4 regions of the Shinella zoogloeoides genome follow, and region 3 is predicted to be linked to each of the others. Evidence: predicted binding sites of a transcription regulator. Region 3 holds the regulator's gene; each other region holds the start of a gene.
What was found. Region 3 encodes LexA, which represses DNA repair genes until DNA is damaged. Its sites were predicted from a motif close to TGTTCNNNNTGTGTTCNG; they were not measured.
Positions count from the first base shown of each region.

Region 1 (7,208 bases), on a different replicon from region 3:
GACCTCCTTGATGCGCGCGCGGATGATCGTCGCGATGTCGGTTGCGATCGGGATGCCCTGCTTGTTTTCCGTCACATCGAGATAGGCTTCGTCCAGGGAAAGCGGCTCGATCAGGTCCGTGTGCTCGGCAAATATCTCCCGGATCTGCGCGGAGACGGCGCGATAGGTTTCGAAGCGCGGCGGCACGAAGATGAGGTCCGGGCAGCGCCGTTTGGCGGTGACGGACGGAAGGGCGGAACGAACGCCGAAAGCGCGTGCTTCGTAACTCGCCGCGGCGACAACGCCGCGCGCCGCGGAGCCGCCGACGGCGACGGGCTTGCCGCGCAGCTCCGGATTGTCGCGTTGTTCGACGGAGGCGTAAAAGGCATCCATGTCGATATGGATGATGCGCCGGACCCGCCGCTCGCCGTCCGCACCCACCGCCATCGTCTCGGTTGCGTCCTGTCTATCCATCGCCTTTGGCCGCGTGCGCTCGCATCCTGCCCGCGTGTGTCACGTCCACATCGAGCGCATTCGCGCGCCGACATCGATCCGGACGTTTCGCGTGCTCCGTTCAGCGGCCGATGCGCCGACCTTCGGCCAACTCGCCACCTCGAAATACTGCAACAGGGTCGCGGGAATGAAACGGGTTTTTTGCGCGCAGACGTAGCGATCCCCCTGCGAATTCTGACCGTAGGTGTAGAAGCGCTGCGGCGTGATGAGGGCCAGACTGTCGCGCGCCCGCGTCATGCCGACATAAAGCAGCCGCCGTTCCTCTTCGAGCTCGTCCGTTGTGCCCGTGCCGAGATCGGACGGGATGCAACCGTCGATGACGTTGAGCATGAACACGGAGCGCCACTCCTGACCCTTGGCCGAATGAATGGTTGAGAGGATCAGATAGTCCTCGTCGAGCAGCGGCACGCCAGCCTGGTCGCTGGTCGCGTCGGGTGGATCGAGCGTCAACTCCGTCAGAAAACGTTCCCGGCTCAGATAACCGCTGGCGATCTGTTCGAGCTGAAGGAGGTCACCCTTACGCGTGTCGGCATCCTCGTGAATGCGGTCGAGATGCGGCTCGTACCACATCCGAACCGTGCCGATCTCCGCCGGCCAGCCGGCCTCGGCTTTGCGCAGGGCGGTGACCAGCGTGACGAAGGCGGGCCAGTCGTCGCCGCTCTTGGGCGGCGGCGGGATTTCGGCAAGCGACTGGAGCGGCTCGGGATCGGCCGCGATCGTGTCGAGGATTTTGCTGGCCGTCTGCGGCCCTATGCCCGGAAGAAGCTGGAGCAGACGAAAACCGGCAACGCGGTCGCGCGGGTTCTGGGTAAAGCGCAGGACGGCGAGCAGGTCCTTGACATGCGCGGCATCGAGGAACTTCAAGCCGCCGTACTTCACGAAGGGCAGGTTGCGGCGGGTCAGCTCGATTTCCAGCGCGCTGGAGTGGTTCGAGCTGCGAAACAGCACGGCCTGCTGTTTGAGGGCGACGCCGACCTCGCGGGCGGCCAGAACCTGCTCCACGATATAGGCAGCCTGGTCGACCTCATCTTTTACCGTCACCAGCATCGGCCGCTGCTCGGAGGTGCGATCGGTCCAAAGGTTTTTGGTATAGCGCTCGCGCGCAAGGCCGATGACGCCGTTGGCGGCCGCCAGGATCGGCTGCGTCGACCGATAATTGCGGTCGAGCGTGATCACGTCGGCCGGCCGCGGTGAGAATTCCTGCGGGAAATCGAGGATGTTGCGGATGGTGGCCGCGCGGAACGAATAGATCGATTGAGCATCGTCGCCGACGACGGTCAGGCCGCGGCCGCCCGGCTTCAGCGACATCAGGATGGCCGCCTGCAAGCGGTTGGTGTCCTGATACTCGTCGACCAAGACATAGTCGAACCGGCCTCCCACATCGTCCGCCAGATCCGGGTCCGAGACCATCTGCGCCCAGTAGAGGAGGAGGTCGTCGTAATCCAGGACGTTCTGGGCCTGTTTGGCCTCGACATAGGCTGCGAACAGCGCCTTCAACTCCTGTTCCCATTCTTGCGCCCAGGGATAGGCGGTCTTCAGAACCTCACCGATCGATGTCTCAGCGTTCACCACCCGGGAATAGATCGCGATGCAGGTAGCCTTCGTGGGAAACCGGCTTTGCTTTGAGGAAAAACCAAGCTCATGGCGAACGAGATTCATGAGGTCCGCGCTGTCTTCGCGGTCATGGATCGTGAAATCGACACCAAGCCCGATCTGCTCGGCATACATGCGAAGCAGCCGTGCGCCGATGCCATGGAACGTCCCCGCCCAGGCGAGCGCATCCGTCATGATCGCGGCATTGTCGCCGAGCACCTGCCGGCAGATCCTTTGCACCCGCCGCGTCATCTCGGTTGCCGCGCGGCGGGAAAACGTCATCAGCAGAATGCGGCGCGGATCGGCGCCATTGACGATCAGATGCGCAACGCGGTGCGCCAGCGTGTTGGTCTTGCCACTCCCGGCGCCTGCGATGATCAGCAGCGGACCGCCGGTCTGTCCGTCGGGCAGGCCGACGCCATGTTCCACCGCCTCGCGCTGGCGTTCGTTGAGTTTTTCGAGATGAGCCGCCGCCATTTGTCCCCAGCACGCATAAGAAAATTTTCCTGACCCTCCATCGACCAGATATCCCCTTGATGCAGCTAACGGATTCGTTTCAACGGCTTAGCGGCAGCGGGGCGTCCGGGGCGGAGGCCCGATTGACTCGTTTCGCCAATCGGAACAAATAATGAACATATCAGCTTGAAGACCCTCTGAAAACCCTGAAGGAGCAACAATTCTGCCGTGGCCAACCATGCCCTCAATCCTGTCCTTGCGGAACTGCGGGAGCGCATCGGCCGCCTCGAAGGCGGCGCGCAGCGCGCAAGGCAGACGCTTCCGTTCGGCGTTCCGGACATCGACCGGGCACTGCCTGGAGGAGGGCTGGCCTTCGGGGCGCTGCACGAGGTTGCCGGCGGAGGAGGCGGCACTGTCGACGGTGCGGCTGCGGCGCTGTTTTCCGCAGGCGTCGCCGCGCGGACGAAGGGAAGGGTGCTGTGGTGCATGACGCGCCCGGACCTGTTTTTCCCGGCGATCTCGCAGGCAGGGCTGCATCCCGATCGCGTCGTCTTCTGCGAAAGCGACCGGGAGGAGGAGGTGTTGTCGGCCTTCGAGGAGGGGCTGTCTTTCGCTGGCTTGTCCTGTGTGGTCGGCGAACTGGTCCGCCTGTCGATGACCGCGTCCCGCCGGCTGCAGCTCGCGGCCGAGAAGACCGGCAACATGGGCATCGTCCTGCGCCGATGGCGGCGACACAACGAGGCGTCGGATTATGGGCAGCCAACGGCTTCGACGACGCGGTGGCGCATCAGCACCCTGCCGTCGGAGCGATTGCCAGTGGCCGGCGTCGGGAGGGCGCGCTGGCTGGCGGAGATAATGCGTGTGAAGGCGGGCGAATGCGCCGAATTTGAAATTGGAGCCCCCGATGACAAGGGTCGTATCTGTCTACTTCCCGTATCTGGCGACCGAACGGATCAGACGGCACTCTGGCGAAGCCTTGCCGGCTGACAAGCCGCTCGTCGTGATCGCGCGGCGCGGATCGAAGCGCTGGATCTCCGCGGCCGATCCGACGGCCGCAAAACTCGGCCTGCGCGTCGGCATGCCGGCGAGCAAGGCGCAGGCCATGGTTGCCGATCTCCTGATGATCGACGCCGCGCCCGTCGAGGATGCGGCCGCGCTCGAGCGGCTGGCGCTCTGGGCGCTCCGCCAATATAGCCCGGTGGTCGCCGTCGACGGCGCCGACGGTCTGGTGATCGATACCGAGGGCGCGGACCATCTTCAGGGCGGCGAGGATCTTCTCATCTCTGGGCTGGTCAATCGGCTGCGCGGCCACGGCCTGACGGCACGGGCAGCCGTCTCGGACACATGGGGCGCCTCGCACGCCATCGCGCGGCTTATCTCGGCGGAGACGACGGTGGTTCCGGTCGGGCATGTGCCGAAAGCCGTGGTCGACCTGCCCATCCTCGCCTTGCGGCTTCCGGCCGAGACGATCCAAGGACTTCGTGTTCTCGGTATCGATACGGTGGGCCAGCTCTCCGCCATGCCGCGCGCGCCACTGACCCTTCGCTTCGGACTGGAACCCGCCCGCCGGCTCGACCAGTTGTTCGGGCGGGTGGCGGAGCCAATAGAGCCGATCCGCACGCCCGAGCTGGTGGAGGTTTCGAAGAATTTCGCCGAGCCGATCGGCGCGCCGGAAACCATCGCCAAATATGTCCGGCGGCTGGTCGGGCAGCTGTCCGCCAAGCTTGCCGAAAACGGTCTTGGCGCACGGCGCTGCGACCTCGTCATCCACCGCGTCGACAACACGCGCCAGCATCTTCGCGTCGGTCTTGCCAAGCCGGTGCGCGATCCGGCGCGCCTATCCAAGCTGCTGTGCGATCGCATCGAGAAAATCGATCCCGGTTTCGGCATCGAAAAGCTTGTGCTCGTCGCGGTTTTCGCCGAGCCGCTGGAGGAGCGGCAGGTGGTCTCCTCGCTGGTCGAGGAGGAGATCGCGGATATCACGCCGCTCGTCGACATTCTCGGCAATCGCGGTCATCGGTTGTTCCGGGTCGCCCCGGTCGCGTCTGACGTTCCGGAACGCTCCGTTCGGCGAATACCGGCGACCGCACCCGATATCGGCCAGACATGGGCCAACAAGTGGCCACGGCCGTCGCGGTTGCTAGCGAACCCCGAACGCATCGATGTCATGGCGCTCCTGCCGGACCAGCCGCCGGCGGTCTTCACCTGGCGCGGAAAGCGCCGCAAGGTCGTCCGCGCAGACGGCCCGGAGCGCATTTTCGGGGAATGGTGGATGCGGCCGCGCGAATTCCAGGCTGTCAGGGACTATTTCGTGGTCGAGGATGAGCTTGGCGAGCGTTACTGGGTCTATCGCGCCGGCGACGGTATCGATCCGGAGACCGGTTCACATCTGTGGTTCCTGCACGGGGTGTTCGGCTGATGCGCTATGCCGAGCTGCAGGTCACGACGCATTTCTCGTTTCTGCGCGGGGCATCCAGCGCGGACGAGCTGTTCGCGACCGCGGCCGCGCTCGGTATCGATGCCCTCGGCGTCGTCGACCGCAACAGTCTCGCCGGCATTGTGCGTGCCTGGGAGGCGTCCAAGGCGACCGGCGTGCGCCTCGTCGTCGGGTGTCGGCTCGATCTCACCGACGGCATGTCGATCCTCGTCTATCCCACGGACCGTCCGGCCTATTCGCGGCTGACGCGCCTGTTGTCGCTCGGCAAGGCGCGCGGCGGCAAGGGCAACTGCCTGATCGATTTCGCCGACCTTTCCGAGCACGCCGCCGGCATGATCGGCGTGCTGGTCCCGGATGAAGCCGATGAGGCATGCGCCATGCAGCTTCGCAAGATGGCTGAACTGTTCGGTGATCGCGCCTATGTCAGCCTGTGCCTGCGGCGCCGGCCGAACGATCGTCTGCGCCTGCACGGTATTGCGAGCATGGCGGCGCGCTTCAAGGTTCGCACCGTTGTCACCAACGACGTGCTGTTTCATGAGCCTGGCCGCCGACAGCTCCAGGACGTGGTGAGCTGCATCCGGACACGAACGACCATCGATGATGTCGGGTTTGATCGGGAGCGTCACGCCGACAGATACCTGAGAGCGCCGGAGGAGATGCATCGGCTCTTTGCTGAATATCCCGAAGCGCTCGCCCGCGGCCGGGAGATCGTCGAACGCTGCAGCTTCGACCTTTCCGAGCTGCAATACCAATACCCGGAAGAGGCCATCGTTCCCGGTCTCGACCCGCAACAATCGCTGGTCAAGTTCACCTGGGAAGGGGCCGCGGGCCGATATCCGGAAGGCGTGCCGGACAAGGTCAGAAAATCCCTGCAGGACGAGCTCGAACTGATCCGGACGATGAACTACGCGCCGTATTTTCTGACCGTTTTTTCCATCGTGCGTTTCGCGCGGTCACAAGGCATCCTCTGTCAGGGGAGGGGATCGGCGGCCAACTCGGCGGTTTGCTATTGCCTCGGCGTCACCTCCATCGACCCGGAGACCAACGATCTCCTTTTTGAACGCTTCATCAGCCAAGAGCGCGACGAACCGCCGGATATCGACGTGGATTTCGAGCATGAGCGGCGTGAGGAGGTCATCCAGTGGATCTATGAGACCTACGGCCGGAGTCGGTCCGCCCTCTGTGCCACCGTCACCCGCTACCGCGCCAAGGGCGCGCTGCGCGACGTCGGTAAAGCATTGGGTCTGCCGGAGGACATGATCGGCCAATTGTCGTCGGGGATCTGGGGCTGGTCGGAAGGGGTTTCCGAACGTCAGCTGACGGAAAATAACCTCAACGCTGCCGATTATCGCCTGAAACTGACCCTCGAGCTCGCGCAGCAGCTCATGGGCGCGCCCCGCCACCTCGGTCAGCATCCCGGCGGTTTCGTCCTGACGCAGGACAGGCTCGATGACCTTGTGCCGATCGAGCCGGCCCGCATGGATAACCGCCAGGTGATCGAATGGGACAAGGACGACATCGAGGCGCTGAAGTTCATGAAGGTGGACGTACTGGCGCTCGGCATGTTGACCTGCATGGCCAAGGCTTTTGCCCTGATGCGGGACCACAAGGGTGAGGAGCGCGACCTCGCTTCGATCCCGGCCGAAGATCACCCGACCTACGCGATGATCCGCAAGGCCGATACGCTCGGCACCTTTCAAATCGAAAGTCGGGCGCAGATGTCGATGTTGCCGCGCCTAAAACCGCGGACGTTCTACGATCTCGTCATCCAGGTAGCGATCGTGCGGCCAGGCCCAATCCAGGGCGATATGGTGCATCCCTACCTTCGACGCCGCGAGGGAAAGGAGCCGATCGACTATCCGACGCCTGAACTGGAGGCCGTGCTGTCGAAGACCCTCGGCGTGCCGCTGTTTCAAGAGTCGGCGATGCGGGTCGCGATGGTCTGCGCCGGCTTTTCCGGCGGGGAGGCGGACCAATTGAGAAAATCGATGGCCACGTTCAAATTCTCCGGCGGCGTTTCGAGATTCAAGGACAAACTCGTCGCCGGTATGGTGAAGAACGGCTACACGGCGGAATTTGCCGAACACACGTTCTCTCAGCTGGAAGGGTTTGGGTCCTATGGCTTTCCGGAAAGCCATGCCGCCAGCTTCGCGTTGATTGCCTATGCCTCGGCCTGGATGAAATGCCATCATCCGGATGTCTTTTGCGCGGCCCTGCTGAACTCCCAACC
Region 1 covers NZ_CP132313.1:382,974-390,181, reverse strand. The annotation lists gene dinB (DNA polymerase IV) at 1-372, opposite strand, end outside; gene Q9316_RS24640 (ATP-dependent helicase) at 493-2,562, opposite strand; gene Q9316_RS24635 (ImuA family protein) at 2,770-3,528, shown strand; gene Q9316_RS24630 (Y-family DNA polymerase) at 3,446-4,960, shown strand; gene Q9316_RS24625 (error-prone DNA polymerase) at 4,960-7,208, shown strand, end outside.
Region 1: Q9316_RS24635 (ImuA family protein) is a predicted target of LexA. The motif match lies at 2,703-2,720, and genes of this name have one in related genera.

Region 2 (7,208 bases), 360 kb from region 3:
CGCCTCGGAGAAGCTGCACCGCGAATTCCAGGTGCTTGGCTTCTACCTGTCGGCGCATCCGCTCGATACCTATGCGCCGATCCTCGCCAAGATGCGCGTGCAGACCTTCGGCGACTTTTCCGCCGCGGTGAAGCGCGGCGCCACCGCCGGCCGCCTTGCCGGCACGGTAACCTCGAAGCAGGAGCGCAAGACGCGCACCGGCAACAAGATGGGCATCGTCGCCTTCTCGGATTCCTCCGGCCAGTTCGAGGCGGTGCTGTTTTCCGAAATGCTCAACCAGTACCGCGACCTGCTCGAGGCGGGCAAATCGCTGGTGATGACCGTGCAGGCGGAAGAGCGGCCGGAGGGCATCGGCCTGCGCATCCAGACGCTGCGCTCGCTTGAGGAGGAATCGCTTCACACCCAGAAGGCGCTACGCGTCTATGTCCGTGATTCTGGCCCGCTGCGCTCCGTCGCGGCCCATCTCAACACCAAGGGCGACGGCCTCGTCTCCTTCATCGTCATCAAGGACAGCGGCCAGCGCGAAATCGAGGTGGAGCTGAACGAACGCTTCCGCATCTCCCCCGAAATCGCCGCCGCCATGCGCTCGACGCCGGGCGTGCTGGATGTGGAACTGGTCTGAGGGAGCGCCTCCGCTTTTGGACAATTCTCGGCACGATTGGAAGAAAGCCGGCATGCAGCGTGGTCGCATCATTCTATTGAACGGCACTTCGAGTTCGGGGAAAACAACGCTCGCCAAGGCTCTCCGGGCGGCAATGGCTGAACCCTTCTGCTACTACGCTTCGGACCAGCTCGCAGAGGGCGGTTTCCGGGCCATCAGACAAAAGGCGCGGGACGCCGGACTTCGGGATGAACGCGCCAGGTTCTTTGACGGCTTTCATCGCTCGATCGTCTCTTTTGCCGAAGCGGGCAATGATATCCTCGTCGAACATATCGTCGAGGAGTCCCACTGGGCTCAGCAGCTAAAGAACCTGTTCACGCCCTTTGATACTTTCTGGGTGGGCGTGCATGCCCCTCTTGCCGAGATAGAGCGGCGTGAGCGCGAGCGTGGCGACCGCGCGATCGGTGAAGCCCGGTATCACCTGAAAACGCACGACTACTGCCAATACGACATCGAGGTCGATACGACACAGCCGAGTGATTCCGTCGTGGCAACAATAATCGAGGCATGGCGCTCGCGCCCGTTGGCGTCCTCATAGGGCGCGAGGCTTTACCCTCGATTTCAGTTCACAACCGTAACTGAAGACTTCTTCTTTTTCTTCTTCTTTACCCTCTGCACCGCCGAGGCATCGGCCTTCTGCACCTTTCGCGTCACGGTGATGAAATCCGTGCCGTCGCCGGTTTCCGGGCCGAGGCCTATGTCGGAGATGGAGAGGGAGGCGCCTTCGCCCATCAGGCTGGAAATGCGGGTGCGCATGTCCTGCGGAATGTCGAAGCGGTCGAGCGTCCTGGCAATGGCGTCCGGTGCGGCTGCATCCGCCTCGGTGGTGATGCCGAGGCGCTTCAGCGTCGCGGGCGAAAGCTGGTTGTCCATGCTCACGCCATACCATTCGGCCTTGCCCTTGTCGGCATCGACCTCGCGGGCGAGCAGGAAATGGGTGCCTAGCGCGATGTGCGGATCACGGATGGTGATCGGCTCCTCGACGACGGGCTTGAACTTCTGGCGCACGAGGATCTGGCCGTTCGGCGGCGTGCCCTTGCCGGCCTTGGCATAGACGGCGGCGAGAAGTTCCGGCGTCACCATGCCGTCTTCCTTGAGGCCTTCGGCAAGCTGGAATGCGCGGATGGCCGTGACGGTCTGCTTGCCATGGCGCCCGTCCGGCACGCCGGCATCATAGCCGAGCGAGGTCAGCAGCGTCTGCAGGTCGATCAGCATCTCGCGTTCGCCGCGGCGGGTGATGAGGATGCGGATGGGGTCCTGCTCGGTTCTCTGGACGATCGGCGTCAGCACCGACGGCTTCGGATCGGTCATCGCCACTTCGACGCTCTTGCCGCCCGCCTCGATCAGGGCCGGGCGCAGGCCGGCATTAAAGAGCAGCGGCGTATCCGGCACCACGACGGAGGGCTTGAACAGCAGGGCATGCACGATGCGCTGCGGCGCGATCTCGCGGTCCGTGATCAGCACATGGCCGCCGCGCCGCGTGAGGCCGAACAGCGATTTGGCAAAATCGTTCGGCAGGCGGACACATCCGTGTGAGGCCGGATAGGACGGCACGCTGTTGGAGGCGTGCAGCGCTATGCCCGACCAGGTCAGCCGCTGCATGAAGGGCATCGGCGCGTTGTCATAGATGTTAGAAAAGTGCGAACGCTTCTTCTCGAGGATGGAGAAGATGCCCGTCGGCGTCGAATGACCGGCCTTGCCGGTGGAAACGCGCGAGGTGGCCACCACCACGCCGCCATCATAGATCTTCAGCTCCTGCAGGTCCTTCGAGACCATGATCTGCAGCGGGCCTTCCAGCGTTCCCCCGAGCGCGGTGGCGCAGCTCAGCATCAGGCCCAATATGCTCATGCCAGTCGCAAGGCGAAACTTCATGCTACCCATCCGTACGCAATACAAACCGGCAGGGAGCGTAGTGCATCTCGCTTAAAGAAGGCTTGATGCGTTTGGGTTACTGCCTGATCCCATGCCATCCCGATGCAGGGAAGAACGCCGGCTTGCCGGGATTTATTCGGTGGGATCGTCGATTTTTCCGGCGGTCTTGAATGTCAACTTTCCGTGAAAGCGCTCGGGGCCGGATTTGCCGAACGTATAGCCCGTCTCGACGCTCGCCTTGCCGAATTTGTCGCGCAGCATGTTCATTGCGGCCTCGGCCGCGGCGCGCCGGGCGGCGGCGGGATCGACAAGGTCCGGCGGGTCGGCGCGATCGGGATCGGCAAGATCGCTGACGCCGATGCCGATCAGCCGATACTTCGTGCCGTCCACCTCCTTGCGCAGCAGCTCCAGGCCGGTGCGGAAGATCCTGTCGGCAAGCATGGTCGGGTCTTCCAGCTTGCGGTTGCGCGTGCGGCTCTTGAAGTCGGCGGTCTTCAGCTTGAGCACGACCGTATGGCCCGAAATGCCGGATTTGCGCAGGCGTGCGGCGACCTTTTCACTAAGCCGGCGCAGATGCGTGACCAGTTCGTCATAGCCGCCGATATCGTCGAAGAAGGTGGTTTCCGCCGAAACGCTCTTGGCCGGGTCGTTCGGGTGCACCTCCCGGTCGTCCTGCCCGCGCGAGAGGTTGAAAAGCCGCTTGCCCATGATGCCGTAGCGGCGCATCAGGTCGGTTTCCTCCATGGTCTGGAGCTGGCCGACGCTGCGGATGCCGTCGCGCTCCAGCGTTTCGGCGAAGGCCTTTCCGACGCCCCAGATGAGGCGCACCGGCTTGTCACGCAGGAAGCCGAGTGCCTCGGCCTCGCCGATGACGGAAAAGCCGCGCGGCTTGTTGAGGTCCGAGGCGACCTTGGCGAGGAACTTGCAATAGGAAAGCCCTACCGAGAGGGTGATGCCGACCTCCTTCTCCACCCGCTGGACGAACCGTGCGAGCACGCGGGCAGGGGGATCGTGGTGCAGCCGCTCCGTGCCCTTCAATTCGAGGAACGCTTCGTCGATGGAGAGCGGCTGCACGAGCGGCGTCAGCTCCTGCATCATCGTGCGCACCTGGCGCCCGACGGTGACGTATTTCTCCATGTCCGGCTTGATGACGACGGCGTTCGGGCAGGCTTCCAGCGCCTTGAACATCGGCATGGCCGAGCGCACGCCGTGAATGCGCGCGACGTAGCAGGCCGTGGAGACGACGCCGCGCTTGCCGCCGCCGATGATGACCGGCTTGTCGGCAAGGTCCGGATTGTCGCGCTTCTCGATCGAGGCGTAGAAGGCGTCGCAATCGATATGGGCGAGCGTCAGGCTGTAGAGCTCGTCATGATAGACGAGGCGCGGGCTGCCGCAGGCCCGGCAACGGCGCAGGCCGGCGGGCTGCCCGGCAAGGCAGTCGCGACAGAAGCCCGGAAAACGCGTGGCGGCGATGCTCATGGTTGGGAACAAATATTGAACATCGCGACATTACTGCGTAAGTTCGTGAGTCTCAATAGTCGCTCGGGTCGAACGCATGACAGTACACAGGCAGGCATGGAGCCGCCTCGCGCGGCCGGCATATCAGAAATCGTCGTCGCCGGCAGGGCCGGAAAGCACCGCATGGGCGCGCACGACGGCCTCCGGCGTGACGCCCGTCGCCGCGCTGAAGGCAAGCAGCGTCGGCTCGTGTTCCATCAGGAAATCGACGAGGCCGGCGAGGAAGCCGGGATCGCCGACAGCATGGCGCACTTCCGACGGCGCGACGCCGGTGAGGGCGAGGAAACGGGAAAGCAATTCGGGTTCGCCCGCAAGCCAGCCGAGGATGGCGACGGCAGTTGCTTCCGCGTCCTGCAACGCGGGTGTATCTTTTTGGCTTTTCATCGTTTTTCCTCGGGAAATTTACCTTTTAATCAACCAAGTGACGCTAACGTGACTGCGGTCGGGCTGGGTGATTTCGGCTTGCCGCAACTTATCTATCTTAGGGCAGGTTGCAAGGCCGGTCAGAGGGACAGGGACAAACGATGCCCAAACAGGTCATGATTGTCGAGGACAACGAGCTCAACATGAAGCTCTTCCGGGACCTCATCGAGGCGTCCGGCTATACGACCATCCAGACCCGGAACGGTATGGAAGCCCTTGATCTCGCACGCAAACACCGGCCGGACCTGATCCTGATGGACATCCAGCTTCCGGAGGTTTCGGGCCTGGAAGTCACCAAGTGGCTGAAGGAGGACGACGAGCTGCACGTCATCCCGGTGATCGCCGTCACGGCCTTCGCGATGAAGGGCGACGAGGAGCGGATCCGGCAGGGCGGCTGCGAGGCCTATGTCTCCAAACCGATTTCGGTGCCGAAATTCATCGAGACCATCAAGACCTATCTCGGCGACGCATGAGGCGAAGAAGGGCATGACAGCACGCATCCTCGTCGTTGACGACATTCCGGCCAATGTGAAGCTGCTCGAAGCGCGGCTGCTGGCGGAGTATTTCGACGTGCTGACGGCCGAGAACGGCTACGACGCCCTGTCCATCTGCGAGCGCACCCAGGTCGATCTCATCCTGCTCGACGTCATGATGCCCGGCATCGACGGCTTCGAGGTCTGCGAGCGGCTGAAGGCCAATCCGCGTACCGCGCACATCCCCGTCGTCATGGTGACGGCGCTCGACCAGCCGTCGGACCGCGTGCGTGGCCTCAAGGCCGGCGCCGACGATTTCCTCACCAAGCCGGTCAACGACCTGCAGCTCATGTCGCGGGTCAAAAGCCTCGTCCGGCTCAAGACGCTGACGGACGAGCTGCGCATGCGCTCGGCGACCGCGCGCGCCATCTCCATGGAGGAGGGGCTGGATACCCATCTGGGCGACGAGCCGGGCGATGTGCTTCTCGTCGACGGGCGCGCCAGCTCGCAGGAGCGTATCGCGCGGTCCCTGAAGCCGATCGCCGACGTGACCTGCATGTCCGATCCGCAGGCGGCCCTGTTCCAGGCGGCCGAGAGCAATTACGAGCTGGTGATCGTCAACGCGAATTTCGAGGACTACGATCCGCTGCGCCTCTGCTCGCAGCTGCGCTCGCTGGAGCGCACGCGCTTCCTGCCGATCCTCCTGATCGCCGAACAGGGTCACGACGACCTCATCGTGCGGGCGCTCGACCTCGGCGTGACCGACTATCTCATGCGACCGATCGATCCGAACGAGCTGATCGCCCGCAGCCTCACCCAGATCCGCCGCAAGCGTTGCAACGACCGCCTGCGCGCCAGCGTGCGACAAACGATCGAGCTTGCCGTCACCGACGGCCTGACGGGGCTGCACAACCGCCGCTATCTCGACAACCACATGAAGCTCCTGATCGACCGAGCGTCCGCGCGCGGCCGGCCCCTCTCGGTCTGCATCACGGATATCGACCGCTTCAAGCTCGTCAACGATACCTATGGCCACGATGCCGGCGATGCGGTGTTGCGCGAATTCGCCAATCGGGTCCGCTCCGCCGTGCGCGGCGCCGACCTTGCCTGCCGCTATGGCGGCGAGGAGTTCGTGCTGGTCATGCCCGATACGTCCGCCGACATGGCGGCAGGGGTGGCGGAGCGCCTGCGCATGATCGTCGAGCAGGAGCCGTTCCGCGTTCCCGGCACGGACGTTTTCCTGTCAGTCACCGCCTCGCTCGGCACCGCGTCCATGCTGCCGGCGGGCGACAACCCGGACGCCCTGTTGAAACGGGCCGACACGGCGCTTTACGAGGCCAAGCGGTCGGGCCGCAACCGGGTCGTGGCCGCAGCCGCCTGAAACCGCCTCCGACCCCGGTTGTCCACAGGCCCGGGCGAACTTAGGCATTTACCTTAAATTTCGGGCGGTTGCCCCTGAGTGCCGATCTCCGGATGCCGTTGCGAAGCCATTTTTTCTTCGCTGCCGCTGTGGCGAAATTTAGCTATAAATCGTACCATTTATTTTTGACGATACTTATCAATGCGTTGTGTCTTATGCAACCTCGCCGCGTGCTGTCTCGCCATTTATAGAGGTTGCGAAGGTGATCGCTTAATGGTTGCAATCGATCGACGCGGTATTGTTGTCTTCTATAACGTAAATGCTGCTGTCTGGCACAGTTACAACCTTCCCGGTTAACTATGAGACAAGGAGCGGGGGCGTGAGCGTTAAGAATTCGTTGATTTTTTTTCTTTTTGGCGCGATGCTCAACTCATGGGCGGCAAATGAGCCCGCACAACCGGTTACCCCATGATGCTAGGTCCGCCGCATCTCCTGGGTCGTGGGGTCGGTCGGTCAGCTACGATAAAAACGGAATCCTCGTGCCGTCGTCGTGCCTGACCGACCCCCATTCGACGCCGCTCCCGGCAAGGGGGCGGCGTTTTTGATTCGGACCCGAATCGAAAATGCGAACCATTGCCAAACGAAAAGGCGCCGGACGTTTCCGTCCAGCGCCTTTGCGAACCTGTCAGGCTTCCAAGATTACTTGATCTTGGTTTCCTTGAATTCGACGTGCTTCTTGACGACCGGGTCGTACTTCGTCTTGGTCATCTTGTCCGTCATCGTACGGCTGTTCTTCGTTGTTACGTAGAAGAAACCGGTGTCGGCCGTCGACAGCAGCTTGATCTTGATGGTGGTAGCCTTGGCCATGGTCGTCCTGCCTTTATCAAAAACGAAGCCGCGG
Region 2 covers NZ_CP132311.1:1,265,384-1,272,591, forward strand. The annotation lists gene dnaE (DNA polymerase III subunit alpha) at 1-622, shown strand, start outside; gene Q9316_RS07205 (chloramphenicol phosphotransferase CPT family protein) at 675-1,199, shown strand; gene Q9316_RS07210 (L,D-transpeptidase family protein) at 1,223-2,533, opposite strand; gene Q9316_RS07215 (DNA polymerase IV) at 2,666-4,012, opposite strand; gene Q9316_RS07220 (DUF3572 domain-containing protein) at 4,136-4,435, opposite strand; gene Q9316_RS07225 (response regulator) at 4,576-4,947, shown strand; gene Q9316_RS07230 (PleD family two-component system response regulator) at 4,961-6,328, shown strand; gene rpmG (50S ribosomal protein L33) at 7,007-7,174, opposite strand.
Region 2: Q9316_RS07215 (DNA polymerase IV) is a predicted target of LexA. The motif match lies at 4,017-4,034, and genes of this name have one in related genera.

Region 3 (7,208 bases):
CCTACCGCTTCGACTGGATCGCCAATTTCTTCGTGAAGAAGATAAAGGTCTGGACGGCGGCGATCCCGAACCTCATCGCCGACTATGCCGTGGTGCCGGAATATCTCAACGAGCAGGTGCGGCCCGGGACGCTCACGCGCTGGTTCGAGCGCCATTCGGTGGACACCGCGCACCGCCGCGCCATGCTGGAAGGCTACGACCTCGTCAACGCACGCATGCAGACCGAGCGGCCACCGGGCGAGACCGGGGCGATGGTCGTCCTCGATCTTCTCGCAAAGAAAAAGCCCGGTCGAAACTGACCGGGCTTTCTTCTGTTCGGTGCGCTGGAATCAACGCTTGGAGACGGGCGTGTAATCGCGCTTCGGTGCGCCGATATAGAGCTGGCGCGGACGGCCGATGCGCTGTTCCGGATCTTCGATCATCTCGTTCCACTGGGCGATCCAGCCGACCGTGCGGGCGAGCGCGAAGAGCACGGTGAACATGGTGGTGGGGAAGCCCAGCGCCTTCAGCGTGATGCCGGAGTAGAAGTCGATGTTCGGATAGAGCTTCTTCTCGATGAAATACTCGTCCGTCAGCGCGATGCGCTCGAGCTCCATGGCGACTTCCAGCATCGGATCGTCCTTGATGCCGAGTTCGCCGAGAACCTCGTGCGTCGTCTTCTGCATGATGCGGGCGCGCGGATCGTAGTTCTTGTAGACGCGGTGGCCGAAGCCCATCAGGCGGAAGGGATCGTTCTTGTCCTTGGCCTTGGCGACATATTCCGGAATGCGCTCGACCGAGCCGATTTCGGCGAGCATGTTGAGGGCCGCTTCGTTCGCGCCGCCATGGGCCGGGCCCCAGAGGCAGGCAATGCCGGCCGCGATGCAGGCGAACGGGTTGGCACCCGAGGAGCCGGCGAGGCGGACCGTCGAGGTCGAGGCGTTCTGCTCATGGTCGGCATGCAGGATGAAGATGCGGTCCATGGCGCGCGAGAGCACCGGGTTCGCCGTGTATTCCTCACAGGGAACGGCAAAACACATGCGCAGGAAGTTCGACGCATAGTCGAGGTCGTTCTTCGGGTAAACGAAGGGCTGGCCGATATGGTACTTGTAGGCCATGGCGGCGATCGTCGGCATCTTGGCGATCATGCGCAGCGAGGCGACCATGCGCTGGTGCGGATCGGTGATGTCGGTCGAGTCGTGGTAGAAGGCCGAGAGCGCGCCGACGACGCCGCACATGACGGCCATCGGGTGGGCGTCGCGACGGAAGCCGGTGAAGAACTTCGACATCTGCTCGTGCACCATGGTGTGGTGCGTGACGCGATAGTCGAAATCGTCCTTCTGGGTCTTGGTCGGCAGTTCGCCGTACAACAGAAGGTAGCAGACTTCGAGGAAATCGCCGTGTTCGGCAAGCTGCTCGATGGGGTAGCCGCGGTGCAGCAACACGCCTTCGTCGCCGTCGATATAGGTGATCTTCGATTCGCACGACGCGGTGGAGGTGAAGCCGGGGTCGTAGGTGAAGGCACCGGTGTTCTTGTAGAGGGTGCCGATGTCGATCACATCGGGGCCGATCGTCCCAGACCGCGTCGGCAGTTCGACTGTCTTGCCACCGAACGATACATCCGCGCTGTTTCCTGTCATAACGATCCTCCGTTGTTTCGAATGGCGGCACGAAGTTGTGCCGGGCCGTGAACATGCTCGTTTTGCTAACCCATTTGCGATGCCCTGCCAAGCAATACCAAAGGCAAATTGTGCAGTGCGGAAATGGACGTTCCGGCAACGCAATATCTACCGTTTCCGTGAACTTGCAAGCAACCTTTGAGAGTGTCCCTCAAATCATGGAGGGCGCATCCCTTCTGGCAGGCTTAGCAATTTTGGAGCCTACTGCCGATTGCAGATTTCTCCGTTCGATTGCATGATGGAATGGGGAAAGCGGGGCCGGGCCATGGCCAAGGTGGATGTCGGGGAGCGGAGGGACGTGCCCGAGGCCTATGCCTTCCGGGCGGTGGCCGACGACGGCGTCTTGCCGGCGCCGCTGCGCGAGACACCAAGCCGGAGGATGTCCGTTGCCGCAGTTCTCCAGACGGCGGGCCGCGTTCGGCTGGCGGTATCGGAATGGCCCATCGCGACGGCCTTCGCTGCCGAGCGCGCGCATGGCCATTTCTTCCTCCTCGTTCCCGTTTTTCTCGGCATCGGCGCAGCCCTCTGGTTCGCCGGCGTATCCGACCCGTCGCTCCTTGCTCTCGCGCTGCTTGCCTGCGCGACGCTCTGGCCGGCCCTGCGATTGCGGCATCGGGAGGACTGGACGGCGCTTACCGCCGCTGCTGCCTTCCTCGTTCCCGTCGGCATGCTGCTCGCCGCTTTCGAAAGTGCGAGGCTGGACACGGTCATCCTAGATGCGCCGGTGACGAGCGAGATCAGCGGCCGCGTCCTGTCGCGCGAGAGCGACGAGCGCGGGGCGATCCGCTATCGCATCGCACTCGAGACGACGCGCGATCCGGTCCTGAAGCGTGCGCCGCGGATCGTGACGCTCCTTGCGCGCAGCCGGCATGCGCCGATCGCCATCGGCGACGGCATCAGCGGCCGCGCCCGGCTCGGCCCGCCCTCCGGGCCGGCACTTTCCGGCCTCAACGACTTCACCTTCGACGCCTATTTTGCCGGCAATGGCGCCATCGGCTATTTCTACGGTGCACCGAGCACCGTCGCTTCCGTGGATACCGGGCTCGATGGGCGGATTCGCGAAACGATCGCTACCTGGCGAAACAATCTTACCGAGCATATTCGCGGCCGTATCGGTGGCGATGCCGGGGCGATCGCCGCCGCGCTGGTGACGGCGGAACAGCGGGCGATCGGCGCGGAGACGGTGGAGGCGCTGAGGCAGGCAGGGCTTGCCCATGTGCTCGCCATTTCGGGGCTCAACATGGTGCTCGCGGCTGGCACCTTCCTCGTCGGCGCGCGCATGGCGATGGCGCTGATCCCCGGCTTTGCCGAGCGGTATCCGTCGAAGAAGATCGCCGCCGCGGGCGCGCTCGTCATGGTGACGCTCTATATCCTCGTCTCGGGCGGGGCGATTTCGGCCGTGCGCTCGTGGATCATGATCTGCGTCATGCTGATCGCCGTGCTCTTCGGCCGCTCGGCCATCAGCCTGCGCAACGTGGCGCTTTCGGCTATCCTCATCCTGCTGCTGACGCCGTCGGCCGTCACCAATCCCGGCTTCCAGATGTCCTATGCGGCAACACTCGGCCTTGTCGCGGGCTATGCCGCCTGGCGGGAGCGGCCGGTGCGGACGGAGAGCCGGGGCGGGCCGTTCCAGCTCTTCGGCGGCGCGGCGGGCCGGTTCTTCGGCGGGCTTTTGCTCTCCTCGCTGATCGGCGGCTTTGCGACGCTGATCTATTCCATCGGCCACTTCCACCGCATTCCCGCCTATGGGCTTGCAGGCAACCTGCTCGCCATGCCCGTCATCAGCGTCATCGTCATGCCGTTCGGCCTGATCGCCGTGCTGCTGATGCCCTTCGGTCTCGACGCCATCCCCTTTGAGATCATGGGCAAGGGCATCGAATGGATGATCGCCCTGTCGACGTGGGTCGCCGGGTGGAAGGGCGAGATCGTGACCGGCCGCATTTCGCCGCTCGCATTCGTCCTCATCGGCGTCGGCGGCGGGCTGGTCTGCCTGCTGCGTACGCGGCTGCGCCATGCCGGGACGGTGCTCGTTCTCTTCGGGCTCGGCGTCGCCTTCTGGCCGGGCGGCCGGGCTGGGCCGGAAGTTCTGGTCTCCGAGGACGGCCGCCTCGTCGCCGTCCTGCGCGGCGACAGGGTTGCGACGAACCGCACGCGGCCGCCGGATTTCATCTATGACCAATGGCGCCGCGCCCTGCGGCTCGGCGATCTCGTGAAACCGGACATGCGCAAGACGGCAGGGCTGACGCTGGAGGAGGCGACGGAAGAAATGCCGGCCGTAGGAGAGCGCAAACGCCCCCGCCGCAAGGCTGATCGGCAGAAGGCTAAGGATGCCCTGTCCGCAGCCTTCGAGACTGCGGGGAAGCGCGGCGGCTTCGTGTGCGAGGCAAAGGCGTTCTGCGCCGCCATCTCGCCGAGCGGCTGGCGCGTCGTGGCGCTGGAAGACAGCGCCTTTCTCGGCACGGCCTGCGACGCCGCAGACCTCGTCGTCGTACCGTTTCCGCTGCGCATCGATACGTGCCGCTCGGGCGCCCGGCTGGTGACGGCCCGGCATCTGCGCCGGACGGGCGCTCTGGAAATCATGCCCGCGGACGGAATGGCAAACGCTTCCCTATCGCAAGCAACCTTCCTGCCGGCCGTCGAAACGCTCGACCGGCCCTGGTCGCGCCATCGCACCTATGACTGGCGCATCGGGCAGTTCGAAGCCGAACCGGCGATCAATGGTAGCGGCGGATGAGCCCGACGAGCTTGCCCTGGATCTTGACGCGATCCGGCCCGAAGATCCGGGTCTCGTAGGCGGGGTTGGCGGCTTCCAGCGCGATGGAGGCGCCCTTGCGGCGGAAGCGCTTCAGCGTGGCTTCCTCGTCGTCGACGAGCGCGACGATGATCTCGCCCGGATTGGCGGTGCTCGCATTGCGGATGATAACCGTGTCGCCGTCGAGAATGCCGGCCTCGATCATCGAATCGCCCTTGACCTCGAGCGCATAGTGGTCGCCGCTACCGATCATCTCGGCGGGGACGGTGATCTCGTGCGTGTTGTTCTGGATGGCGGAAATCGGCACGCCGGCGGCGATGCGGCCCATGACCGGCACGGAGACCGACGAGGACATTTCCTGTGGCGTGCGCTGAGGCGGGGCGGCGGGCGCGGGCTGCTTGCCACGGCTGCCTTCGATGACGGAGGGGGAAAAGCCGCGACGGGGCTGCAGGCTCGGGGAATAGGCGTCCGGCAGCTTGATGACCTCCAATGCGCGCGCCCTGTTGGGCAGGCGCCGGATGAAACCGCGTTCCTCCAGCGCCGTGATGAGGCGATGGATGCCGGACTTGGAGGCAAGGTCCAGGGCGTCCTTCATCTCGTCGAAGGACGGCGGAATGCCGGATTCCTTCATACGCTCATGAATGAACAGGAGCAGTTCCTGTTGTTTGCGCGTCAGCATGGCCTCTCCAGCGAGAATCGTGAAACAAATCCAGAACAGACACTATCTGTTCCATATGTGTTCCGCAAGAGGCCGAGGGAACAATAATACTGTTCAGGCGGTGGGATCGCGCAGCAGAAGGACTTCACAAGCCGCGCCTGCGGGCGCGGCCGGGGCATGCGGCAGGCGGACCAGCAGGCCTTCCGATGCGGCGAAGATTTTCATCATCGACGAATCCTGCTTGTCGAAGGGCTTGACGACAAGCTCGCCGTTCGCGCGGGCGATGCTTGCACGGATATAGTCTTGCCGGTGGTCGTTTTCCTTGAGCGGCACGGCGGCCACCGCTTGGCGCAGGCGGCTTGCCGGCGGCAGGTGGGCAAGGCGGCGGACGAGCGGTTCGAGGAAGAGCAGAGCGCAGACGAGGCTGGAAACCGGATTGCCGGGCAGGCCGACGACCTGGACGGCGCGGAGGCGTCCGACCATCAGCGGCTTGCCGGGGCGCATGGCGATGCGCCAGAAATCGAGTTCCATGCCGGCTTCGCCGAGCACGGGCTGCACGAGATCGAAATCGCCGACCGAGGCGCCGCCAAGCGTGACGAGCACGTCGATATCGCGCGCTAGCGCGCCACGCACCGCTTCGAGGATCGCCTGCTTGTCGTCGGCGACGATGCCGAGGTCGACGATTTCGGCGCCGGCCGCGCGGGCGAGGGCGCCGACGCCGTAGGTATTGGACGCGATGATCTGGCTTGCGCCGGGCGGTGTTCCGGGCGTGACGAGCTCGTCGCCGGTCGCCAGCAGTGCGACGCGCGGGCGGGCGTAGACCGTGAGTTCGGGGTGGTTCATCGCGGCGGCGACCGTCAGGCGGCCGGGATCGAGCACGGCGCCGGCCTTCAGCACCACCTCGCCTTCGGTAAAATCCTGGCCGCGCGGGCGGATATGGCGGCCCTTCGGCGTGAGATAGGTTGTGCGGATGCGGCCGCCCTCCAGCACCTCCGCATCCTCCTGCAGAAGCACCGTATCAGCAAAGCCGGGGAGCGGGGCGCCGGTGAAGATGCGCACGGCCTCGCCGGGGCCGGCGGTTCCCTCGAAGGCATGGCCGGCGGCCGAAGTGCCGACAACGCTGAGGACTGAACCCAGTTCGGCGATGTCCGCGTGGCGGACGGCGTAGCCGTCCATGGCGGAATTGTCGAAGGGCGGCTGGGTGAGGCGGGCGGCGATATCTTCCGCCAGCACGCGGCCCTCTGCCTGGTGCAGGGGAACCCTCTCCGTCCGTTGCATCGGCTTTGCGGCCGTCAGAAGGCGTTCGAGGGCGTCGGCAACGGGCAGAAGCGACATCAGGTGTCTTCCCGCTTGTAATCGCCGGAGCGGCCGCCGGATTTTTCGCGCAGCCGCACGCCGCCGATTTCCATCTCGCGGTCGGCCGCCTTGGCCATGTCGTAGATTGTGAGGCAGGCGACGCTGACGGCGGTCAGCGCCTCCATCTCGACGCCGGTACGCCCGGTCAGCTTCGCCATGGCCTCGACCCTGAGACCGGGCAGGGCGCGGTCTTCGCGGATTTCCACCGACACCTTGGTCAGCATCAGCGGGTGGCAGAGCGGGATGAGGCTGGACGTCTGCTTGGCGGCCATGATGCCGGCAAGACGCGCCGTGCCGATCACGTCGCCCTTCTTGGCATCGCCCTTGAGGATCAGGTCGAGCGTTGCCGGCGCCATACGGATGGAGCCTTCGGCGACGGCGATACGGACCGTTTCCGCCTTGTCGCCGACATCCACCATGTTGGCTTCGCCCGACGCATCGATATGGGTGAGCGTGCGATCGTCGCCCGTCATCATTCCGCTGCCAGCATGCCGGCCTTGCCGGTCAGGAGTTCATGCGTCGCGGCCGCTACGTCGTCCTTGCGCATCAGGCCTTCGCCGACGAGGAAGGTGGAAATGCCGACCTTGCCGAGGCGTTCGCAGTCGGCATGGGTGAAGATGCCGCTTTCGCCGACGAGCAGCCGGTCGTCCGGCACCATGCGGGCCAGCGTCTCCGAAACGGCGAGATCGACCTCGAAGGTGCGCAGGTTCCGGTTATTGACGCCGACGAGCTTGGATTTCAGCTTCAGTGCGCGTTCCATCTCCTCTTCGTCATGGACCTCGAT
Region 3 covers NZ_CP132311.1:1,621,420-1,628,627, reverse strand. The annotation lists gene lpxB (lipid-A-disaccharide synthase) at 1-299, shown strand, start outside; gene gltA (citrate synthase) at 330-1,619, opposite strand; gene Q9316_RS09160 (ComEC/Rec2 family competence protein) at 1,924-4,392, shown strand; gene lexA (transcriptional repressor LexA) at 4,373-5,089, opposite strand; gene Q9316_RS09150 (molybdopterin molybdotransferase MoeA) at 5,183-6,403, opposite strand; gene moaC (cyclic pyranopterin monophosphate synthase MoaC) at 6,403-6,897, opposite strand; gene trpC (indole-3-glycerol phosphate synthase TrpC) at 6,897-7,208, opposite strand, start outside.

Region 4 (7,208 bases), 520 kb from region 3:
CGACGCCGCGGCGGTAGAGCCCTTCGAAGAGCTGGAGGATGCGCCCGGTGCCCGTGCCGAGATCGAGGAAGGCGCCGACCGGGGCCGTGCCGATCATCTCGGCGAGCTTCGCCTCCACTTCCGCCTCGCTGACATGCAGGCGCCGCACCGCATCCCACTCCGCCGCGTTGCGGCTGAAATAGGCCTGCGCCTTGTCGGAACGGATCTTCTTGAGCGCGCGCAGGCGCTCGTCGTCGCGGGTAAAGACCGCGTCCGCCGGCTCGGCCGCATCGAGGAGCTGGTGGGCGAGCGCGACGGCGGGGCCGCCCTGGCTCAGCCGGAAGAAGGCCCAGGCCCCTTCCTGGTAGCGATCGACGAGGCTCGCCTCGGCCAGCAGCTTCAGGTGGCGCGAGATGCGCGGCTGGGACTGGCCGAGGATATCGGTGAGATCGGTCACGGTAAGGTCGCCATGCGAGAGCAGCGCGAGCAGGCGAAGGCGCGTCGGCTCGCCCGCCGCCTTCAGGATCTCCACGATGTCGTCCAGTCCGAGTTTCTGCATGTCGCCCATGATCTTTCCAATCAAGACATAAAGATATGTTTATGTGATTAACTCGCGTCGCGCAAGAGCCAATCCGTGTCGCCGATCTTCCCATCAACAGGCCCAAAGAAAAACCCCGGCGAACCGGGGTTTCTCAAAAGGGCGATGACGTTTTCGCTCAGCGGGTCAGGCGCTTGTAGGCCTGGCTGCCGGGGTTGAGGGCGTCGGGGCCGAGGCGGCGCACCTTGTCTTCCTCATAGTCCTCGAAATTGCCTTCGAACCACTCCACATGGCCGTCGCCTTCGAAGGCCAGGATATGCGTCGCCAGACGGTCGAGGAACATGCGGTCGTGGCTGATGATGATCGCGCAGCCGGCGAAGTTTTCGAGCGCGCTTTCCAGCGCACCCAGCGTTTCCGTGTCGAGGTCGTTGGTCGGTTCGTCGAGCAGCAGCACATTGCCGCCGGCCTTCAGCATCTTGGCAAGGTGCACGCGGTTGCGCTGGCCGCCGGACAGGTTGCCGACCTTCTGCTGCTGGTCGCCGCCCTTGAAGTTGAAGGCGCCGCAATAGGCCCTGGAGTTCATGTCGAACTTGCCGAGCTTGATGACTTCGGCACCGCCGGAGATTTCCTCCCAGACCGTCTTGTTGCCGTCGAGCGCATCGCGGCTCTGGTCGACATAACCGAGCTGGACGGTGTCGCCGATGCGGATCGAGCCGGCATCGGGCTGTTCCTGGCCGGTAATCATCTTGAACAGCGTCGACTTGCCGGCGCCGTTCGGACCGATGATGCCGACGATGCCGCCCGGCGGCAGCTTGATCGACAGGTCGTTGATCAGCGTGCGGTCGTCAAAGCCCTTCTTGATGCCTTCCAGTTCGATGACCACGTTGCCGAGGCGCTCAGAGACCGGGATGATGATCTGGGCATCGCCGGGCCGGATGTTTTCGGCCGCATCGACCAGCTGTTCGTAAGCCTTGATACGGGCCTTGGACTTGGCCTGACGCGCCTTCGGGCTGGAAGCGATCCACTCCTGTTCGCGCGACAGCGCCTTCTGGCGCCCGGCTTCCTCGCGGCTTTCCTGCTTCATGCGCTTGGCCTTGGCCTGCAGGTAGGCGGAGTAGTTGCCTTCGTAGGGAATGCCGCGGCCGCGGTCGAGCTCGAGGATCCAGCCGGTCACGTTGTCGAGGAAGTAACGGTCGTGGGTGATCATCATCACGGCGCCCGGATAGTCGCGCAGGTGCTTTTCCAACCAGGCGATGGTCTCGGCGTCGAGATGGTTGGTCGGCTCGTCCAGCAGCAGAAGGTCGGGCTGCGACAGAAGCAGGCGGCAGAGCGCGATACGGCGGCGCTCACCACCCGACAGCACCGTGACGTCGGCGTCCTTCGGCGGGCAGCGCAGCGCTTCCATCGCCATCTCGACCTGCTGTTCGAGGTCCCAGAGGTTCTGGCTGTCGATGATGTCCTGGAGCTTGGCGCCCTCTTCCGCCGTCTCGTCGGAATAGTTCATCATCAGCTCGTTGTAGCGGTCGAGCACGGCCTGCTTGTCGGCCACGCCTTCCATGACGTTCTCGAAGGCCGTCTTGGTCGGGTCGAGCTTCGGCTCCTGCTCCAGGTAACCGACGGTCGCGCCTTCGGCGAGCCAGGCTTCCCCGGTATATTCCTTGTCCTGACCGGCGATGATACGAAGGACGGTCGACTTACCCGCGCCGTTCGGGCCGAGGATGCCGATCTTGGCATCGGGATAGAAAGACAGGTTGACGTTTTCGAGAATTTTCTTGGCGCCGTAGGACTTGTTGAGCCCCGACATGTGATAGATGAACTGACGTGCCATGTAAGCGTACTCCGCATTCGCAGGAAATTTGCCCGCTATGTAGGCGAATTCTCCGCCCGCGGCAATCAGCGAAAGCGCCAGCGCACAAGCCTTCTCCCGCAATTCCCCGAAGGCAGGGCCATCAGAAGCCAACCCTCCTGCCCCGCACGGCGCAAACCGCACCCGGCACCGTCACGGGACGGTGGGGAGTACCCGCCGAACGGCCCCTAGCCCGCCGACGCCATGCCCGTAAAACCTTCGGTGCAGCGCGATTTCGTCGGAGACGACCCGTCGATCAGCGCCGACAGCGTGCCCTCGCCGGCGGCAAGGCCGATGGTGAGGCCGATCACCATGGTCCGGTCGCCCGCCTTGCGGCAGGCAAGGCGCACCCGCTCGCCGGCCCCGGGGCCGAAGGCCTTGTCGAAGGCGGCGCGAACCTCGGCGAGCGTCAAGGTGCCGCCGGCCTTGCCGGTAAAGAGCGCCGGCACCGGCGAGGCATTGAGCTGGTCGAGCAGATCGAGCGAGCGGTCGTAATAGGCCTCCGCCGAGGCGGCGACGCAACTGCCGCTGCGCAGCCATTGCTGACGGTCGAGGCCGAGCCGCGCGGCAGGCATGGCCGCCATGAGGCGCTGCTTCGTCGCCACGGCGAGCGTGATGTCCGGCAGGTCCGTCCACTTGCCCTTGCGCGCCCGCTGCTTCAGGTCGGCCTCGATGCCGCAATAACTCTTGCGCACCTGGAAGCGGCTATGCAGCGAGAATTGCCTTGCAGCCGGCGATGTCGCGGAGAAATCTGCGCAGCCGCGGCTCTTCGGCCGCGCCGCGCAGTAACCCGGCTGCCAACTGAGGGAGAGGACTTCCCGCGTCCCGCCGCCGTCCGGCACGGACTGCGCCAGCGCGACCCCGGCAGCCAGCAGAAAGGAGATGCATGCGGCAAGAACGGAAAATGCAGCTTTCGTCTTCATGACCCAGCCCCCAAATGAGAACAAAACAAGATCATATACAACCTAAAACGAGAAAATTGCAACCATGAATCGGAAAAATCCCGAAATGCGAGAAGATAAGGAAAAATACACGCCGCATCCCGTTGTGTTTGCATGGCAAATCGCGTTGACCTTTGCCGAACGGGAGGAATGGTGGTGTTTTCAGAAGCCGGGACGCTGAAGAGTACAAGCGGGGCGACGCTCGCACTGCGTCATGAGCCGGCGCGCGGCGACGCACGCGGCATCCTCCTCCTCAGCCACGGCCTTGCCGAGCACAGCGCGCGTTATGCGGCCTTTGCCGCACACATGGCGGCGGAAGGTTTTCACGTCTATGCCCACGACCATCGCGGCCATGGCTTCACAACAGCGCCGGATGCGCCGCGCGGCCAGTTCGCACCGTGCAACGGCATCGGCCGCGTGATCGCGGACATGCGCGCCGTCAGGGACCATGCCGTCGCCCGGCATCCGGGCCTGCCGGTCGTGCTCTTCGGCCATTCGATGGGCGGGCTGCTGGCGCTCGCCTTCGCCGAGGCGCATCCGGCCGACATCGATGCGCTGGCCGTCTGGAATTCCAACCTCGAACCCGGCCTTGCCGGACGCATCGCGCAGGGCGTGCTGGCGGCCGAGCGCATGCTGAAGGGTTCGGACGTGCCGAGCGGCATCCTGCCGCGCCTCACCTTCGGCGCCTGGGGGAAATCCATCGCCGGCCGGCGCACGGCGTTCGACTGGCTGTCGCACGAGCCCGCCGAGGTGGACGCCTATATCGCCGATCCCCTCTGCGGCTTCGACGTCAACGTCTCCATGTGGATCGACATCTTCGCCGTGACCTTTGCCGGCGCCTCGGCCGACGGGCTCGCCCGCCTGCCGAAGCGTCTGCCCATCCATCTTGTCGGCGGCGACGAGGACCCGGCGACGGATCGCGGCCGGGCGACGCTGGCCTTTGCCGAACGGCTCAAGAAATCACGGCTTGAGGACGTCACGACGATGGTCTATCGCGGCATGCGTCACGAGACGCTGAACGAAAGCCCGGCGTTGCGCGATCCCGCCGTCGATGCCTTTGCCGGCTGGTGCCGGCGGGTCGTCGAGGAAAGGCGCCGGGTCCCGGAACACACATGAGCACATCCGCCGTCACGCCGTTGCGCAACGAGGTCAGCCTCGGGCTCCTTCTCATGGTGCTCTCGGTACTCGTCTCGCCGATCATCGACATCTTCGCCAAGCTCGCCGTCACCTCCGTGCCGGCGACGGAGATCACCTTCGTGCGCCTCCTGTTCCAGATGACGGTGCTGGGGCCGATCTGTCTGATGCGCGGCACGCTGCTCGACGTGACCCGGAAGAAGATGAGCCTGCATGCGGCGCGCGGCCTGCTGATGGCCATCACCATGATCAGCTTCGTCACGCCGCTTGCCGTCATGGAGGTGGCGGACGCCATCGCCATCTTCTTCGTCGAGCCGATCATCCTGACGATCCTCGGCTCGATCTTCCTCAAGGAGACGATCGGCTGGCGGCGCTATACGGCCTGCGGCGTCGGCTTCTTCGGCTCGCTGCTCGTCATCCAGCCGAGCTTGCAGGAGGTCGGCTGGATCGCGCTGCTGCCCGTGGTCGCCGCCTTCTCGCTGGCGCTGTTCTTCCTCTTGACCCGTCTGGTCGCACAGAAGGAGGACCCCTGGTCCATGCAGTTCTATGCCGGCCTCTGGGGCGCGCTCTTCGCCGGCATTCTGCTTCTTGTCGGCGGCAGGGCGGGCATATCCTTCCTGACGCCGGTCATGCCCGACATGGCGAACACGCTCTACATCGCCGGCGCGGCCGTCGCCGCCACCATTGCCGGCGTGCTCGGCGTCTATGCCTACCGTTCGGCGCCCGCCTCCACGCTCGCACCGCTGCAATATCTGGAGATCGTCTCGGCCACCATCCTCGGCTGGTGGGTGTTCGGCGACCTGCCGGACGCGCTGAAATGGCTCGGCATCGCCATTATCATCGGCTCCGGCCTCTACGTCATCTGGCGCGAGCGGCAGGTGGGCAAGACGGCGACCATCCCGCCCACCTCGACGCCGATCTGAAGCACGCAAAACCGCCCGGCATCATGTCAGTCTCAGCCGTCATGATGTCCCCGCCCGCTTCGGCTATCGTGCCCACCGGCTTTTTGTTATCCAAGGGAAAACGGGCGTAAAGGCCCGGCGGGCGCCTTTGCGCGTCCACCCTGGAGGAAGTGCACGATGGAGAAGTCGAACCTGCCGCTTGCCGGCATAAGGGTCATCGAGCTGGCGCGGGTGCTTGCCGGCCCTTGGGCCGGCCAGATGCTGGCCGACATGGGGGCTGACGTCATCAAAATCGAGAACCCGGACGGCGGCGACGACACGCGTGCCTGGGGCCCGCCCTTCGTCATGGGCAAGGACGGCGAGAACCTCTCGGCCGCCTACTACCACTCCACCAACCGCGGCAAACGCTCCATCGCCGTCGACCTCAAGACCGAGGAAGGCCGCGACATCGTCCACCGCCTGATCGCGACCGCCGACGTGGTAATCGAGAACTTCAAGGTCGGCGGGCTCGTCAAATACGGGCTCGACTACGAGAGCCTCGCGAAGAAGCATCCGAAGCTCGTCTATTGCTCGATCACCGGTTTCGGCCAGGACGGTCCCTATGCCGCCCGCGCCGGCTACGACTATATCGTGCAGGGCATGTCCGGCTTCATGTCGGTGACCGGCGCGCCGGACGGCGAGCCGATGAAGGCGGGCGTCGCCATCGCCGACATCTTCACCGGCATCTATGCCGTGACCGCTATCCAGGCCGCGCTCATCCACGTCATGAAGACCGGCATGGGCCAGCATGTCGACATGGCGCTGCTCGACGTTCACTCCGCCGTCATGGCGAACCAGAACATGAACTTCCTCGCCTCCGGCACGGCGCCGGCGCGGCTCGGCAATGCGCATCCGAACATCTCGCCCTACGAGGTCGTGCCGACCTCGGACGGGCACATCATCCTCGCCGTCGGCAATGACGGGCAGTTCCGCAAGCTCTGCGGCATCCTGAAGCTCGACGGCGTGGCGGACGATGCACGCTTTGCGACCAACCGCGCCCGCGTCGCCCATCGCGACGAGGTGCGCCGCCTCGTGACGGGCGCGACGGCCGCCATCGGCAAGGCCGACCTCCTGGCCGCCTGCGAGCGCGAGGGCGTGCCGGCCGGGCCGATCAATTCCATTGCCGAGACCTTCGACGATCCGCAGGTCAAGGCCCGCGGCCTGCGCATCGACCTGCCGGATGCGGACGGCAACAGCATTCCCGGCGTTCGCACGCCCATCGTCTTCTCCGGCACGCCGCTCACCTACGACCGCCCGAGCCCGCGGCTCGGCGAGCATACCGACGCCGTGCTGGCGGAACTCCATTCTCTCGAAGCAGGAAAGAAAAGCGCATGAAGACCGGTGGCCAGTTGATCGTCGACGCCCTCGTTGCCAATGGCGTCAAGCGCGTCGCCTGCGTGCCGGGCGAAAGCTACCTCGCCGTTCTCGATGCGCTGCACGACACGGATGTCGATATCCTCGTCTGCCGTCAGGAAGGCGGCGCGGCGATGATGGCCGATTGCTGGGGCCGGCTCACCGGCGAGCCCGGCATCTGCATGGTCACGCGCGGCCCCGGCGCCACCAACGCCTCGGCGGGCCTCCACATCGCCCGGCAGGATTCGATCCCGATGATCCTCTTCATCGGCCAGGTGCAGCGCGATGCGCGCGAGCGCGAGGCCTTCCAGGAAGTGGAGTACCGCCGCGCCTTCACCGAGGTCGCCAAATGGGTGGCCGAGATCGACGACGCCCGCCGCATTCCCGAATTCGTCACCCGCGCCTTCGCCGTCGCCACCTCCGGCCGCCCCGGCCCGGTCGTGCTGGCGCTGCCCGAGGACATGCTGACGGACACG
Region 4 covers NZ_CP132311.1:2,144,270-2,151,477, forward strand. The annotation lists gene Q9316_RS11680 (ArsR/SmtB family transcription factor) at 1-547, opposite strand, end outside; gene ettA (energy-dependent translational throttle protein EttA) at 696-2,345, opposite strand; gene Q9316_RS11690 (ribonuclease) at 2,552-3,286, opposite strand; gene Q9316_RS11695 (alpha/beta fold hydrolase) at 3,461-4,420, shown strand; gene Q9316_RS11700 (DMT family transporter) at 4,417-5,361, shown strand; gene Q9316_RS11705 (CaiB/BaiF CoA transferase family protein) at 5,518-6,714, shown strand; gene Q9316_RS11710 (thiamine pyrophosphate-binding protein) at 6,711-7,208, shown strand, end outside.
Region 4: Q9316_RS11690 (ribonuclease) is a predicted target of LexA. The motif match lies at 3,303-3,320, and genes of this name have one in related genera.